DNA from 4 places in the Brevibacillus sp. JB24b genome. Region 4 is predicted to be linked to each of the others. Evidence: predicted binding sites of a transcription regulator. Region 4 holds the regulator's gene; each other region holds the start of a gene.
What was found. The regulator Rex, encoded in region 4, represses fermentation and respiration genes when NADH is low (regulators of the CRP and FNR family bind a similar motif). The targets are predictions, from matches to a motif close to TTGTGAAATATTTCACAA.
Positions count from the first base shown of each region.

Region 1 (4,458 bases), 3.1 Mb from region 4:
CTCACTTTTTTACCAGCTTTAAATAGTTTATAATCATCAGATAACAGTAGATATTTTAATCTATAAATAATTATAATAGACTATGGTATGGTTATAATTGAGACAGAAAAGGTGTGTTCCTAGGTAGCCCCTTGCTTTTTGTGACACCTAAGCAGGAGCGCCTACCTCTTTTTTGCCAATATAGGGGATAAGGAAGGTTATAATGAGCAACAGACAGAAAAAAACAGACGTTATCTTAATAGGTGCCGGAGTCATGAGCGCGACTTTGGGATCATTACTGAAAGAGTTAGCACCGGAATGGGAAATCAAAGTGTTTGAGAAGCTCCCAAATGCAGGAGAAGAAAGCTCTAACGAATGGAATAATGCGGGTACGGGCCATTCTGCACTGTGCGAGCTTAACTATACATCCGAAAAATCTGACGGATCTATAGATATTAGCAAAGCTATAAAAATTAATGAACAGTTTCAGCTTTCCAGACAGTTTTGGTCTTATCTTGTAAACAGCAATCTGATTGGTAATCCGCAGGACTTTATCATGCCAATACCTCATATGAGTTTAGTACAAGGGGGAAAAAATGTAACGTTTTTGAAAAAACGTTTTGAAGCGCTGTCAAACAATCCCTTGTTTCAAGGGATAGAATTTTCCGATGATCCTGAAAAACTGAAGGAATGGCTTCCGCTTATCATGGAAGGCCGTACATCGAATGAACCGATAGCGGCAACAAAAATCGACTCTGGAACAGATGTCAACTTTGGTGCTTTAACACGCATATTGTTTGACCACTTAAAGAGTAAAAACGTCGAGATAAACTACAAGCATAGTGTTAAGGATATTAAACGTACTAGCGACGGCTCGTGGGAAGTGAAAGTGCATGATATCGATAGCGGTAAAATCGAATACCATACTGCAAAATTCGTCTTTATCGGCGGTGGGGGCGGAAGTCTGCCTTTACTACAAAAAACCGGCATTCCTGAGTCAAAACATATTGGAGGATTCCCGGTAAGCGGACTATTTATGGTATGTAACAATCCAGAAGTTGTAGAGCAGCATCATGCAAAAGTATACGGTAAAGCTAAGGTTGGTGCTCCTCCAATGTCTGTTCCGCATCTTGATACAAGATATATCGACAACAAAAAATCATTGCTGTTTGGACCGTTTGCCGGCTTCTCACCAAAGTTCTTAAAAACTGGTTCAAATTTTGATTTGATAGGTTCCGTAAAACCGAATAATGTCTTCACTATGTTGGCGGCAGGCGCAAAAGAGATGGCATTGACAAAATACCTGATCCAGCAAGTTATGTTATCGAATGAAAAGCGCATGGAAGAAGTACGCGAGTTTATTCCGAACGCCAAAAGCGAGGATTGGGATATAGTGGTAGCGGGCCAACGTGTGCAAGTTATCAAAGATACTGAGGCCGGCGGCAGGGGAACACTTCAATTTGGTACGGAAGTTGTTAGTGCCGCTGATGGCTCGATAGCTGCATTGCTTGGCGCTTCTCCGGGTGCTTCTACTGCCGTTCACGTTATGTTTGAGGTATTAGAAAAATGCTTCCCACAACATATGAAAGATTGGGAACCGAAAATAAAAGAAATGGTTCCTTCTTATGGCGTGTCACTAGTGGAAAACCCAGAGCTTTTCCAGGAAATTCATACTTCAACAGCGCAGACGCTTGGTCTAAGCGAAAAAGAAACGGTCTATAGTTAATTCTTTGGATGTAGAAACAAAGGTATTTAATGAAAAAATTAAAGCAACATTTTTTTCATTAATGGACAATTGTTTCTATGATGAAGAGATTGAAAAGGCAATGATTGAAAAAAACAGAGATAAAATAAAAAATTTCATAAAGTATTGAGTAAACAATAGAATATCATTGAAAATAAAACATAGAACCTTGCGATCTATCTTTGGATTGAAGGTTCTTTTTTTCAAAATTCGCAGTTAGAGAGGCTACGGTGAGCCTTATCATAAGTACCTGATAAATTTTACCTAATCTTTCGAATCGAAAGAAGGAACGACAATAGAAAGATCAAAAGCATTGAATTTTAATGAAATAAGGGATACCACTTTTACTAACTAACCCCTTTTGTGACAAGCGCAGAAGGGGCCTTTTTGCATTGATAAAAAATCACTCCACGAATGGTTAGTTTTTTAGCACCCACTCGCTTGTCACCGTTTCTCCACCCTTTTTGTGAGCCGTATCACATCGAATAGGATGGTTGATTTTTATAATCAACTTATAAAGGGCAGAAGAGAAAAGGAGAGATCGTGATGTTCTGTTACCAGTGCGAACAAACCCCAAGCGGTGGGTGCAAGGTGATCGGTGTCTGTGGGAAAACAGAGGAATTGGCTAGCATTCAAGACACGATCGTTTTTGCGTTAAAAGGGATTGCGGCGTATGCGACGCATGCCCGCCAACTGGGTTATATCGACTCCGAAGTGGATGGCATCACCCAGGAAGCGCTATATTTCACCTTGACTAATGTTAACTTTAATCTGGACGATCATCTAAAAATGGCGATGAAAGTAGGTCAGGCCGCAATCAAGGTGATGGAGCTATTAGACAAAGCCCATACTGAGCACTTCGGTGTTCCCCAGCCTGTAACCGTATCGCAAAATAAAATAGAAGGCAAATGCATTGTGGTTACTGGACATAATCTGTTTGCTCTGGAGGAATTGCTGAAACAGACAGAGGGGAGAGGCATAAACATCTTTACTCATTCCGAGATGCTACCTGCCCACGGATATCCTGCTTTGAAAAAGTACCCACATTTGAAAGGAAACATCGGCAAAGCATGGTTCGATCAACGACGGCTGTTTGAGGAGTTTCCAGGGGCAATTCTTGCGACAACAAACTGCGTCATGCCGATTAAAGGCAGTTATGCTGACAGATTTTACTCCTATGATGTAGCAGGGCTAGAGGGAGTAACTAAGATTGAAAATGACGATTTTTCTCCACTGATTGAAAAAGCACTCTCCCTGCCAGAAGCAAATATCGAATCCAATCAAACTTTAATCACCGGATATCATCACGAGACGGTTTTGGGGTTAGCGCCGGAAATTATCGATGCTGTAAAAGCAGGCAAGATCAAACGCTTCTTCGTGATCGCAGGGTGTGACGCACCGGGGAAAGGCGGCGAATACTACCGGGAATTGGCCACTTCTTTACCAAAGGAAACGGTTATTCTTACCACTTCCTGTGGAAAGTTCCGTTTTAATGATGTGGACTTTGGAACAGTGCCAGGAACCGATATTCCCCGCTATATTGATTTGGGGCAGTGCAACAACTCTGTATCTACAATCAAGATCGCAGCGGCTCTGGCAGACGCGTTTGGCTGCGAGGTCAACGATTTGCCGGTAAGCATCGTGCTTTCATGGTTTGAGCAAAAAGCAGTGGCTATCCTGCTCGGGTTGTTCAGCTTGGGAATCAAGGATATCCGAATTGGTCCAAAGCTGCCTGAATTTATTCAGCCAGGCGTGCTCACGGTCTTGCAGGACTTGTTTAACGTTAAACTGATCGGACATGCGCAGGAGGATATGAAGCAGATGATGGGGATTACCCAATAAATTTCTATAAACAACAAAAACAGTCTGAAACTTGCTTCAAAAAGTTTTGGGCTGTCTTTCTTATTTGAGCAAAAGGTATCACATTTGGCTAAACCCCATCAGTAACTACCTTCCTAAACCATACCCACACACTATCCCAACCCCAGACAACAGCTATACCACAGCATTATCCTTCCAAAAAAGCATAACCACCTAATCCTCACAACAGGAAGTAACATTTCCCCCGCTCCCAATAAAGAAACAAAAAACATATGCATATTCTAATATTGACACAGAAAATGATAATCATTATCATCTTTCTTTAGGAGGCATATCATCTGGTTCAACTATGCAATCATTTTGTGCTACATCATAGAACTCAAGTAGGGGGAATTATTCAATGCGTTTTGTTAAACTGCCAGTCTTTTTTGTCTTTCTGTCGTTGATGCTGGTACTTGCAGCATGCGGTAACTCAGGCACAGCCTCACAAACCGGGGGAACACAGACACAATCAGCTCCAACAGCCCAGTCAGAGTCTGACAAATCCGGAGAACAGCAAGAGCGAACAGTGAAGCATGTAATGGGTGAGTCAAAGATCAAAGGGGTTCCTAAGCGTGTCGTTGCATTGGAATGGAGCAGTGCTGAGCATGTGCTGGCATTAGGTATGCAGCCTGTAGGGATTGCTGATATTAAGAATATGAAAAAGTGGGTCAAGCTCCCAGTGGAAATTGCACCAGATGTAGTGGATGTGGGAAGCCGTATTGCACCAAATCTGGAATCGATCATGCTGTTGAAGCCAGACCTAATCATCGGGATAAAACGTAATGTGGAAGCAAACTACGACGAGCTGAGCAAAATCGCTCCTACGATCGTGTATGATTCAAACCCGCTTGAGGGTCAAGGTGACCAATATT
Region 1 is NZ_JBNVQV010000001.1:5,239,036-5,243,493, reverse strand. It holds gene ACQV1I_RS24450 (malate:quinone oxidoreductase) at 203-1,705, shown strand; gene hcp (hydroxylamine reductase) at 2,270-3,565, shown strand; gene ACQV1I_RS24440 (ABC transporter substrate-binding protein) at 3,945-4,458, shown strand, end outside.
Region 1: the regulator Rex is predicted to act here: its motif matches at 2,188-2,205, upstream of hcp (hydroxylamine reductase).

Region 2 (4,458 bases), 320 kb from region 4:
AAAGGTAATGAAAAGGAGAGATAACTAATGAAGAAATATTTTACTATTATTGCAACTGTTTCGTTGGTATTATTATCTTTTTTTACTGTAATCCATTATTCTAATTCAGGAAATTACGTAATGTTTAAAGCCGTGAAGCAAAATCATGATGATCCTGGTCATTAACTCATCTAAAACGAATCTAAAGAAGGCTATAACTTGAGGAGCGTTTTTTTTTATTGGAAATATGCAATATTTTGTCGGAATTTTAAGAACGTTTCACTCTCAAGATTTTTAAAGGTAGTTTCAGTAACTGATGGTAAAGTAATACACAGGAGGAAGGAAGGAGGTGCCGCTATCAGTCTATGTTGCTTATCAAATAAAAGGGCGTTCCTGTTAGTTTGAAGACCATAGGAACGCCCCCACCTTAAGCAACAAAAACAGTTACTCAGGTTCATTTTATCACTCACTTACCAAAAATGAAAACTGAAAATTAAAATTTATATCACGACTTTTAAAAATATAAAAATCCTCCGAACAGAACCATTTAATTTCAAAAGAAGTTCATTTTCAAATTCAGCAGTTTTTACAAATGAATCAGCAACTAGATAAATACATTGTTGCATTTCAAAAAAACAACACAGATGTTGTTTTTTGAGCTAGGTAGGTAAATTAGCTTATTACTTGGAAAAATATGATATAATGGAAAGTAGGAGATATTCTTTATGAACAAAAAAATTTCTAGTTTTCTAAAAAAACTATCCTTAACTTGCGCATTAATGGCAGGGCTAGTTTTACCAAACGGTACATCATATGCTAAGGAGTATGCTAATCCTTTAGAAAGTCCACAATCATACGCTCAGTATTTAGAAAGTTATGACCAAAAAGAAGCATTAAGACTTGGCGTTGACCCACGATTTTTAGATCAGGCAGTCAGGGATTCTAAAGAAATTTTAGGAAAATATAATGAATTAACCTCAAATGAACAAACTAAATTGTTACATGATATGCAATCAATATCTGTAATACAAAATTCTTTCGTCAGCTCTGAGGAGATTCAGAAATCTGCACCAGCATTAGATATAGCAGCTTCTTCTCGCTCAATCAGCCACGACTATACAATGTCTTTACTAGGTATTGATTGGACAATTTATCGTGTCGAAGGCGAATATGAATATAATTCAAAAGGTGTAACTAAGAAACTTGGAGCAAATGGATATGTAAAAAGAAATCTAAATCCTCTAGTGCAAACTTCCAAAACCTCTAGTTCAGACGAAATTAATGGTAAGGAGTATGCTGCTACAGTTGTTTTTGATTATAAAATAGGTCCAATTAAAGATTTATCCGTTCAAATAGGTTCAGCATATGTAAAAGTCTACGGAGATAAGAATGGGAAAACAGGCGGGCGTGGTTGGACAGAATAAGGAGTTGACAAAAGATTGCATAAATCAACAAAAATTATTTTGTGGTCAGTTTTAGGAGCCGCTGTTGTCCTTGGTGTTATCGGTTATTTAACTTTTAAATTTAATTGACCGGTTAGACAACTTAGGAGTTTTTCTGAGTGCCTATAATTTCATGTGTGTAAATTAACGTCTGAATCTTGAAGATTCGGACGTTTTTCTTTCTGATTTATCAAGAAATAAATCATGCTACAATAAGTTTCCTCGGAATTGGTGAATGTTAAGGTCAGCACAATCCGTCATAGTTCATTATGCTGGCAGGCGTCAAAGTGTCACAAATCACATCGAAAGCATGAAGTTTGATGAAGCTTATTGTTATTTGCTGATGCAAAGAGATATCGCTTTACTGGCCATCCTCCATATTAAATGTCTGTCCTCTAATGTATGATTCAGTCCCAGAACTGTTTCCACTAAGACATTGCTAATTCGAAAACTCCGCAATTCTTGCTAAGTTGCAAATGATTGAACTGGAATAGGAAGAAAGAGTTCTAATAAATGGGAGCAGGGAGTTGGAATTCTGGAGCTGAACGACTTTGAAAGCTTCGGTGTGGAAGGCTTTTCGGACGTATTGCAATATCAGTGAGACTGGTCATGAAACAGACGTAAGAGAGTGTGCTCATCAGTTGCCAACCGGGCAGATGATTAGTCTCGAGCAGCCAAGAGAAGCAGAGTGACTCAGTTAAAGCCTTGTTTGACATACAAAATGATAAAGGGGTGAGAAGTGCTTTGCAGCGACTGGATATTGGAAGGGGCAGATCGCTACGAGGTAACCAATCCCTATTATACAATTCAGGGGCAAGCGGATGCTAAATTCTGGTGGCGGAAAATTCCGCGGTTGACTGGGCGAATGAACTGGGGGATATTGCCTCTGAGATTACGGGCGTGCACCGTCGCACAGCGAGCATTTTACAGAAAAAAGCAAGGCCTACGCTAGGTGAATCGGAGGAGACAGACGGTGTAAAAATCGTCTGTTTCTTTGGCTATATCGATAAATCCTGTTGAACAAATCAACTATAGCAATTACATACTTATGAAAAGATTAGTCCTCGTAAGTAGATGAGGCATTTGAGGAAGCGAAATCAATTATATTTCACAGATAAGACATCGGTACGGATTGACGTGGACCAGAGGTGTTGCTAAAATTATCATGGGAATAATGTGAAAAAAATCACGATGTGTATGTCTTATTTCTTCAAAAAAGTATCTTTAAAAGGAGTCGTGCATGATGAAAAGAATCGTAACATTGAGCTTTCGTAAACTGAAGGATACCGCAAAATACGGTGGATGTGGCGCCTGTCAGACATCTTGTCAGTCAGCCTGCAAAACTTCCTGTGGAGTTGCAAATCAGCAGTGTGAAAACACAATGAACAGATAGGAAACAGGAAATGTACCGCCCAGCTGCTATGCGGATGGGCGGCAATTTTTATGGGCAAAAGGAGCTTGATTATCAAGTATGATTCATCAATATAAACTAAACGGATACAACATTGTGCTCGACACCTATAGTGGATCGGTGCATGTTGTCGATGACCTCGCCTATGAAATCATCGCGCTTTATGAAAATACACCTACGGAAAAAATAGTGGCGATAATGTTGGAGAAGTACGCACATGAATCTGACATTTCCGAGGAAGACATTCGAGAAACAATCGCGGATGTGGGGGAGCTAAAAAATGATGGGCAACTCTTTACAGAGGATGAATATAAGGCTCTATCTATTGATTTGAGAAATCGTCCGACTTATGTAAAGGCTCTTTGCTTCAATGTTGCGCATACCTGTAACCTGTCGTGTGAATACTGCTTCGCCAGTCAGGGAAAATACAACGGAGACAGAGCAATCATGAGCTATGAGGTTGGACAAAAAGCGATTGATTACCTATTGGAAAACTCTGGTCATCACCGAAACCTTGACGTCGATTTCTTCGGTGGAGAACCGCTCATGGCTTGGAAGGTTGTCAAGCAGATTGTCGCTTACGCAAGAAGTAAAGAAAAAGAGTACAAAAAGACTTTTCGTTTCACCTTTACTACGAATGGCATGCTGCTCAATGATGAGATCACCGATTTTTTGAATCAGGAAATGTATAATGTCGTATTGAGTCTTGATGGAAGAAGAGAGGTCCATGATCGACTTCGCAAAACAGTCACTGGAGAGGGGAGCTACGATCTTATTGTTCGGAAGTTCCAGGAATTCGTTGAAAAACGCGGAGACAAAGAATACTATGTACGTGGAACCTTCACCCACAATAATGTCGATTTCACTAATGACATTTTTCACATCGCAGACCTTGGTTTTGATAAACTTTCGATGGAACCTGTCATCTGTGATCCACGGGAACCATATGCGCTCACTGAGGATGACCTCCCAGAGATTTATAACCAATACGAGATTCTCGCCAAGGAAATGCTCAAGCGCGAGGAAAATGGCAATGGTTTTACCTTCTATCATTACATGCTTGACCTCTCAGAAGGCCCCTGCATTCAAAAGAGAATTTCTGGCTGCGGTTCAGGAACTGAATATCTCGCTGTCACACCATGGGGAGAGCTTTTTCCTTGTCACCAGTTCGTCGGGGATGAAGAATACAGCATGGGAAACATCTGGGATGGAATCACAAAACCAGAGATGCAATGCCAATTTAAAGAGAGCAACTGCTACTCGAAGCCTGAATGCCAGAACTGCTGGGCGAAACTATACTGTAGCGGCGGTTGTCCTGCCAATGCACTTCACGCAACTGGCTCCCTCAAGGGAACTTACGACTTTAGTTGTGACATCTTTCGTAAGAGAATCGAATGTTCCATGATGGTTAAGGTAGCCGAATCTATCAGAGTTATGGGAGAAGGTAACCAAGCTGTGGCTGGGATTTCTCCTGAGTAATGTTTTCATAACGAGTAACCATTTTGTTTTCAAGTACAGAAGAGTTCCTTCTATAAGTAAGGGGCTCTTTTTTCGTATATACTATTTATGGGAATTAATAGGAGGTTACTAGGGACTAAAAACGAAGGTACACAGGATGGAGGGAGA
Region 2 is NZ_JBNVQV010000001.1:2,428,872-2,433,329, forward strand. It holds gene ACQV1I_RS11850 (helix-turn-helix domain-containing protein) at 1-24, shown strand, start outside; gene ACQV1I_RS11855 (hypothetical protein) at 705-1,403, shown strand; gene ACQV1I_RS11860 (hypothetical protein) at 1,973-2,113, shown strand; partial or broken gene ACQV1I_RS11865 (thioredoxin reductase) at 2,182-2,333, shown strand; gene scfA (six-cysteine ranthipeptide SCIFF) at 2,665-2,814, shown strand; gene scfB (thioether cross-link-forming SCIFF peptide maturase) at 2,893-4,311, shown strand.
Region 2: the regulator Rex is predicted to act here: its motif matches at 2,596-2,613, upstream of scfA (six-cysteine ranthipeptide SCIFF).

Region 3 (4,458 bases), 1.1 Mb from region 4:
TTCTATTTATTTATACTGATGCGGCCAAGTGAATTTCATCTTCGGTTAAATAGCATTGTGGATCAGATGCCCAGAAATCCCCATAGAAACCTTGTGCACGAGGCCGGAAGTTCCCGTTACAGACGGAGAAGTATTGACAGGTTGAACAACGCCCATGAATCTTGGTTTTACGGTCACGCAATCCAAGAAGAATAGGATGTTCTCCTTGCCAAATTTCTGCGAAGGATTGTTCGCGTAGATTTCCAAGAGCAATGTTTTGACTAAATTGATCAGGATGAACAATTCCACGGTGATCAATATTACAAAAAGCGATACCAGAACGATTACCGCCATTGCGTTGCAGTTTTTCCCAGATGCGTTCTGCTAGCTCGGGATTGGTCTCCATCACTTTTAGATAGAGGTAGATAGCGTCTGCATGGTTATCAACGGTCAAAATTTCGCGTGGTTGTCCCGATTCTTGGAAATAATGAATTTTTTCAATAATAAAGTCTAAAGCCTCACGTGTTTGCTGATGAGTAATATCATCCTCGACTCCACCACGACCTGCATAAACGAGGTGGTAGAAACAGACGCGAGGAATGTTTTCTTTTTCAATCAAGTCAAAAATATCTGGCAAGGCTTCAATATTGTGTTTATTCATTGTGAAACGAAGGCCAACCTTTTGACCCACAGCCATGCAATTCCGGATTCCACGAATGGCTAGATCAAAGGCGCCTTCTTTTTGACGGAAAAAATCATGTGTCTTTTGCATACCATCTAGGCTTATGCCAACATAACTAATACCCAAATCTTTTAAGCGCTTTGCCTTTTTCTCATCGATCAGCGTGCCATTGGTTGAAAAGGTAATACGAATACCTCTAGAAATAGCATGTTCTGCTAGTTCAAATATATCAGGCCGAATGAGAGGTTCCCCACCAGAAAACAGGATAACGGGTACTTTCATATCTGCTAATTGGTTAATGACATCATGAGCTTCCTCTGTACTCAGCTCTCCCTCATATTTTTTATTTTCGGAACTGGAGTAGCAGTGTAAGCAGTGAAGATTGCAAGTTTTTGTAATATTCCAAGCAACGACAGGTCCATGCCCCTGATGAGTTCCTGTTTTTTGGTTCCGAGCAGCTTCTGAATATCGTAATTTATCTCCGAAGGTCGTAGTTGTTTCAAGTAAACTGGAAAGTCCTATCATCATATCCTCCCTTAAGCCTTTGTACAAACTTTCACGGCCTAATTCTAGCAAATTGCTGGAAAATAATTTGTGAGGAATATCACTTCTTGGAAAAGGCAACTTGGTTACAATCAAAAAAGAGTAAGGAGGGATTGGTATGCTGGAATACGAGAGCGATTTTGCTATGAAAAAGAAACATGAACACATATTGCTTTCCTATTTGTACAATGACCATAGTGAACTGGATGGAAGACTAAAGCACATTCTGTCACTCATACGTTATGGAACAAAATGGAACGAAGAGTTACATGAAGATTTGCATCGTTTCCTTCAATTCCTTCAAACAGATTTCCGTCGGCACATTATGGTGGAGGACGATATTCTATTTTTTACGTTAACAAATCGACTGGCAACGTTAGAGGCGCCATTACTGCTCATTAAATCAGAACATGATCGCTTATTAGAGATATCAGATCGCATTGGGTCAGAATTGAACCAGTGTGTGTTACAGGAACAAAAAACATCTACGATGGTTTGTTTGCTTAAGCAATTTGATGAGCTATTTGAAGAGCATACAATTAAGGAGGATAGGGTGTTGTACCCGATGGCCAATCAACTGCTGACGTTAGCTGAAAAAGATATCTTGTATCAGACAATCTCCAAACATTATAAATAGATACCATCTTGCCAATGGAGTGAGTGAACTACATGAATTACGACCAGAATCCTTTTATCGTGATTTGGGAAGTGACACGTGCATGTGCTTTGCGTTGTTTACATTGTCGTGCGGTAGCACAGCCCAATCGTCATCCAGATGAGCTGAGTACAGAAGAAGGTAAGGAATTGTTAGATCAAATCAAAGCCATGGGGAATCCGCTTCTTGTTTTTACTGGTGGCGATCCATTAATGCGTGAAGATTTATATGACTTAATCGATTATGCAGTAAAAATTGGATTGCGCGTTTCGATGTCTCCTAGCGCTACACCACGTGTAACAGAAAAAGCGATCGTAAAAGCAAAAGAGGCCAGATTATCACGTTGGGCTTTTAGTTTAGATGGTCCTACAGCAGATGTGCATGATTACTTCCGCGGGACACCAGGCTCGTATGATATTACGGTAAAGTCGTTGGCTACTTTGCGAAAGCATGGTCTACCTGTTCAATTAAATACAACGATTTCTGTTTACAATGCGCATTTATTAGAGGAAATGTCCCAGATGGTGGAGGAATGGGATGCAGTGCTGTGGAGTGTTTTCTTCTTAATTCCTACAGGAAGAGGGCAAGCAAGTGATGCGGTATCCCCAATGGAGCAGGAGCGCATTTATCGCTGGCTGATCGAGAAGAGTCAGACTGCTAGCTATAGCATCAAAACAACAGCGGCACCTGCTTATCGGAGAGCACTTTATTTTGCAACCCAAAAAGACATGAAAACACAACCTGAGCAAGTAAAAAGAATGGATAATCTAGGGCGCTCGGCTGGGGGAGTTACGGACGGTAAAGGATTTGTGTTCATTTCTCATGTGGGTGATGTTCAACCAAGCGGATTTTTACCGATTTATTGCGGAAATGTACGCAGTACACCTCTGGCAGATTTATACCGTAATCATGCAGTCTTTCGATCGTTACGCTATCCGGATGGCTATTCGGGAAAATGTGGCGTCTGCAACTTTAATCAGGTATGTGGGGGATCACGCGCCCGTGCTTATGCAATGACGAAGGATTATTTGGCAAGCGATCCTTCATGTATGTACATACCTCCAAAATGGGAAGAAGGTTATGGACAAAAGCAACTGGGCTACTTTTAATAGCACATGTGATCGTGAATAGAAACAGAGAAAAAGAAGCAAGAGATGTTATGTTGACATGTCTTGCTTCTTTTTGTATTCATTTTTAATTTTTTATACATTCACAAAAGAAAAGATGTTTTGTACAAAATGTGAAAACGCAAAATCATGTGATTAAAATCACAAAGTGCTATGTGAGAGTTGGATATGATTTGTGATGAAAAAGGTTGTTTATATAAAAAAGTTCAATTTCGTTTATAAACATGGGTTGAGCGTGTTTGAACTTAGTAGAGGAGGTAACCTATGTCAACAAAAGGAGTAATGAAATGGGAACCGGAGAATCCTGAATTTTGGGAATCTACAGGTAAAAGAGTGGCGAACCGTAACCTTTGGATATCTATTCCAGCCCTATTACTTGCTTTTAGTATTTGGTCCATTTGGTCGGTTGTTGCTGTTAATCTCAATAAAGTTGGATTTCAGTTTACACCAGATGAACTATTTAGTTTAGCAGCTCTTCCAGGTCTTTCAGGTGCTACGCTGCGGATTTTGTATGCATTTGTTGTTCCGATTTTCGGAGGACGTAATTGGACCGTATGCAGTACAGCTTCTTTGTTAATCCCAGCAATTTGGATTGGATTTGCTGTGCAAGATCCGGCTACATCTTATGAAACAATGGCATTGCTCGCAATTTTATGTGGTTTTGGCGGTGGTAATTTCGCTTCTTCCATGGCAAATATCAGTTTCTTCTTTCCACAAGCCAAGAAAGGCTCTGCCTTGGGTTTAAATGCGGGACTTGGTAATCTTGGTGTAAGTGTAGCGCAATTTCTAATACCAATAGTAATTGGAATTAGCGTATTTGGTAATTTCGGTGGTGGTCCACAAACAAATGGTACAACGCAATTATGGCTGCAAAATGCTGGATTTATCTGGGTAATTCCGATCATACTTACTACAATTGCAGCTATGTTTGGGATGAACAACCTTCCGATGACACAATCGATTAAAGATCAATTGGTTATTTTTAAACGCAAGCATATGTGGATTTGTTCATTTTTATACACAATGAGCTTTGGATCTTTTATCGGGTTTGCAACAGCATTTCCTTTGTTAACTCAGCACCAGTTTCCTGATGTAAATCCGTTGCAATATGCCTTTATTGGTCCTTTATTAGGGGCATTAGTTCGGCCGGTCGGTGGTATGCTGGCTGATAAGCTGGGTGGGGCAAGGGTAACTCTCTACAATGTTATTCTGCTGATCGCTGCTACGGCTGGTGTCATCTACTTCATGAATAGTAAAGCATTCTGGGCATTTTTCGCCTGTTTCATCGTGATTTTCTTCACAACGGGAATATGTAATGGTTCCGTTACACGTATGATGCCTACGATTTTCCCGCCAAAAGAAGCGGCACCGGTCATAGGTTTTACATCGGCTATTGCGGCATATGGACAATTCTTTATTCCAAAATCCTTTAGCATGTCAATTAAGTCTACAGGTGCTCCAGATATTGCTTT
Region 3 is NZ_JBNVQV010000001.1:3,202,106-3,206,563, reverse strand. It holds gene ACQV1I_RS15010 (radical SAM/SPASM domain-containing protein) at 11-1,186, opposite strand; gene ACQV1I_RS15005 (cation-binding protein) at 1,323-1,841, shown strand; gene ACQV1I_RS15000 (TIGR04053 family radical SAM/SPASM domain-containing protein) at 1,874-2,968, shown strand; gene ACQV1I_RS14995 (NarK family nitrate/nitrite MFS transporter) at 3,251-4,458, shown strand, end outside.
Region 3: the regulator Rex is predicted to act here: its motif matches at 3,116-3,133, upstream of ACQV1I_RS14995 (NarK family nitrate/nitrite MFS transporter).

Region 4 (4,458 bases):
TGACCTCTGCTACACTAACCGTAAAGAATAGGTTTACCTACTTTATGGAGAGAATGGGTTTTACAAATTTACCTGAAGAACGAGTTGAAATGCTCTCACTTCCATCCCCTTTTGACTATGGTCAACAAGGACTCATAGTAATTCCTTCTGATTTCCCTTCTGTAACAAAGGAAGGAGAACACCGTTTTGTAGAAGCCGTCATTGCTGGCTGTGTTGATGCTGTTCGAGCAAGTGAGGGTCGGACGATGATCCTATTTACCTCATATAGTATGCTTAGAGCTGTTTATGAAGGAATGAAGAGCTTATTAGAAGGGGAAGAGTTTGAACTATTAGGTCATGGCGTTGATTCAAGTAATAGAAGTAAGCTGGTACGTCGCTTTCAAACAGGGACAAAAACAGTACTTTTGGGAACGAATAGTTTCTGGGAGGGTGTAGATTTACCTGGGAATGTACTGAGTTGCCTTATCATTGTTCGTCTCCCTTTTCAACCTCCTAATCACCCACTATTGGAAGGACGTTCGGAAAGACTGAAGGCAGAGAAAAAGAATCCTTTTATGACGCTTTCCTTGCCCCATGCTGTTATTCGTTTTAAGCAGGGAGTAGGTCGATTAATACGTCAACAAACAGATCGCGGTGTTGTTATTGTATTTGATACGCGAATTATAGAATCTAAATATGGCCGGATGTTCTTGCAATCTTTGCCTCCATATCAGGTAGAGACAGGTCCATGGACTACGTTACGTGAGCGTATAGCTCCATTTTTACAATAAAACAATGTTAAGCTCGTTATGAATTGATCTACGCTATATAGTAGGAGGGAGGCAGCTCCATGACTACAATCCGATATTACCTATTGCTAGTTACTTGTATAGGCATGATGATCCTTGGATTATCCCAAACAGTTGAAGCAAGTCGACCTATTGCGATTACACATCAGCTACAGCACATCGAGGATCCTGATGCTGTTGAACAGGAGGAAGATTTTGTTGGACTTACCACGACTTTTTTCTCCTTACCAGAAGGGGAGAGTACGCTCATTCGATTTCCAACGGGAAAAACCATGCTAGTTGACACTGGTAGCGAAAAGGATACCGAAAAACTGGTTTCCTTGCTACTTGAACGTCATGTTACAAAAGTGGATTACCTGTTATTGACAAACGATTTACCTACTCATATTGGTGGCTATGATAAGTTAGCGGAGAAAATTCAATTTGATAAGATTTACATGCCGAAATTGACAGCCTTCGCAATTCACAGTAATATCCATATATCTAGGGAAAAGCAAGTTGTGTATGTAAAGGAAAAGGATCAATTACTAGAGGGAAAAGATGTGGAGATCACATTTTTACATCCCAGCGAGAACCTGTTTTTATCACCACAGGATAATTCGCTTGTGTTTTGTCTGACCCAAGGAAAACTCCAATTTTTGTTCACCAGTGCCATTAATGAAAAAGCAGAGGAGCGGTTGCTTGTAAAATATCCTTCTCTATTGCCTGCTGAGATCATAAAGGTTGCGGCACAGGGTAGCAATCAAGCCTCTATTCAAGCCTTTTTAACGAAGGTGGATCCTCAGATTGCCGTTGTGCAAACCGGCATTCCTCGGGAGCAGTGGAAAGACTCCATGCGTGAAGTGGTGGAGCGTTTGGAGGAATCATGGGCAGATACGTATGTCACTAGCCGGGATGGATCAATTACCATTCTCTCTAATGGACAAGATTATAAGGTTTTAAAGGCAGTCAAGACCTCTATACATGATAGACAACGAAGTTAGGAGTGCAATTTATGGGGAAAGTACCAAAAATTTCTGAAGCGGTCGTTCGCCGTCTGCCGATCTATTTGCGATATTTAACAAATCTACAGGAGTTACAAGTAAAAACGGTTTCTTCCCAACAGATGGGCAAAACAATGGATATTAACCCAGCCCAAATTCGAAAGGACCTATCTGCATTTGGTGACTTTGGAAAAAAAGGTATTGGCTATGACGTAGATTACTTGATTGAAAAGATTCGTCATATCTTAAAATTGGACCAAGTGATTCATGTAGCATTGGTGGGAGCCGGTAATTTAGGCCAAGCGATTTCAAATTACAATGTCTATTTAAAAGATAATATGAAAATTGTTTCCATTTTTGATGCGGACCCACAGAAAATAGGCAAAGATTTAGGTGGATTGGTCATTGAACCGATTGATCAAATGGAAGAAATTATTAAAGAAAAACAAATTCGTATGGCGATTATTACGACGCCTGCTTCCGCAGCACAAGAGGTGGCAAATAAACTGATTGAAGCTGGAATAGAAGCGATCCTAAATTTTGCACCAACAACGATTCGAACTGAAAAAGAAGTGAAAATTGATCATAACGATTTGACTTCCAGCTTACAAAGTTTAGCCTATTATTTAAATTAAGGAATCAAAAACAGAAAAAGAGGAGAGTGTCTACGTTGATGAAAATCATTACCAATGCAACCGTAATTACTGTTAATGAACAAAATGAGGTTATTTATAATGGAGCGGTTGGCTTTGACGGGGGAAAAATTACATATGTAGGTAAAACACCTGAAGATTTATCAGCATATGACGAGATCATTGATGGAACAAATAAATATGTAATGCCAGGATTAATTAATACACATGGTCACGTAGGCATGTCCCTACTACGTGGATTTGCGGATGACCTACCTTTGAAACAATGGCTGGAAGATAAAATGTGGCCAATGGAAGGTCAATTTACAGCAGAGCATGTGAAATGGGGTACAGCTATTTCTATTATCGAAATGATCCGTACGGGTACAACTACCTTTGTAGACATGTATGATCATATGGATACAGTAGCTCAAGAGGTGGAAGCATCTGGGATGCGTGGCGTACTTTGCCGTGGAGTGATTGGGTTTTGCTCAGAAGAAGAACGTCAACAGAAATTACAAGAAGCAGCATCATTCGCATCACGTTGGAACGGTGCAGCTAACGGTCGTATCCATACAATGATGTCACCGCATGCTCCTTATACGTGCTCTCCTGAGTATATCCAGCAAATCCTTGAGAAGGCTATTGAATTAAACGTACCATTACATATTCATATGTCTGAATCAAAAGCAGAAGTGGAACAAAACGTTCAGGATTATGGTGTACGACCAGTTGCTCACCTAGAGAATCTAGGTGTATTTAATCACCCAACATTAGTTGCTCATGCGGTTCACTTAACAGATGAAGAGATTGATACGTTGGCTAAATATGATGTTAAAGTAGCTCATAATCCAATTAGTAACTTAAAATTGGCTAGTGGTGTAGCTAGGGTTCCTGAGATGCTTGCAAAAGGTGTATGTGTAAGTTTAGCAACTGATAGTTCAGCAAGTAACAATAACTTGAACCTATTTGAAGAGCTAAAATTAGCAGCTATCCTTCATAAAGGTGTATCCTATGATCCTGAAGTGGTACCAGCAGAAGAAGCACTTCGTATGGCAACTCGTTATGCGGCAGATGCGGTGTTCCAAAAAGATAGCTTAGGATCTTTAGAAGTGGGTAAAAAAGCAGATATGATCATGCTAAATGCGGCTCAAGCGCATTTCCAACCGGCGAATGACCCTATTTCCCATGTTGTTTATGCGGCAAATGGCTATGATGTAACAGATACAATTGTTGATGGGCATTTCTTGATGAAAGATAAAGAGTTAATCACAATGGATGAACAAAAAGCAATCACCGAAGTGAACCGTGTGTTTGCATTATTAAAGCAATAAGATAAAAAAGGACGCTCATTCATATGACAAAGGCTCCTGCCAAGAGCTTCAGGCGGCAGGAGAGAGTAGTGTAGGTGTGTAGATAGAGAAAAAAATTTAGTCCGTCCGTTGCATCTCTGTTTGCCACAAATCTGTAAGTGAGGTATGGCGAACAGAGAGAGTAGCGGTAGGTGGCAAGGTACGAAGCGGTGAGGCCAGACCTACCCAGGATTCATATAAATCATGTTGTTCCCAACCCTGTTTAGGTAAGGAAGGGCTCCTGTCGGTTTGATTCACACGCTCACCTCCTTGTGGTGTACTGATAGTATGGCTACTTATCATGACTCTATAATTAGTAAGTTTTCCACGTGGTTCTAAAACCTTCTTGTATCTCATAAATGTTAGGAGATACGTAAGGGAGGGGTACCCATGTACGTGAAGCAACGGTATCTTTGGTTGTTGTTGCCAATATTAGTATGCTTATTTGGTTTGGGAGCTTTACTGGGACAAGCAACAGACAAGTTACCTGTAGCACAGGAGAGCGCTAATGAATCTATTGGCAGAGGTAGCCGGAATACCGATCAAAATAATGCCAATCTGAAACAATTGATCGATCAACTATTTGTGGAGAAGGCAACTCCCTTTGGAGTCAAGATACAAAATCAATCTTTTGTAGGAAGTTATCGAGGCAATCATTTTCAGCTTACAGGAACATTACAGGGGAAAAAAGTGAAGATGGAAC
Region 4 is NZ_JBNVQV010000001.1:2,112,339-2,116,796, forward strand. It holds gene dinG (ATP-dependent DNA helicase DinG) at 1-770, shown strand, start outside; gene ACQV1I_RS10330 (ComEC/Rec2 family competence protein) at 830-1,771, shown strand; gene ACQV1I_RS10335 (redox-sensing transcriptional repressor Rex) at 1,783-2,406, shown strand; gene ACQV1I_RS10340 (amidohydrolase) at 2,445-3,737, shown strand; gene ACQV1I_RS10345 (hypothetical protein) at 3,834-4,013, opposite strand; gene ACQV1I_RS10350 (hypothetical protein) at 4,146-4,458, shown strand, end outside.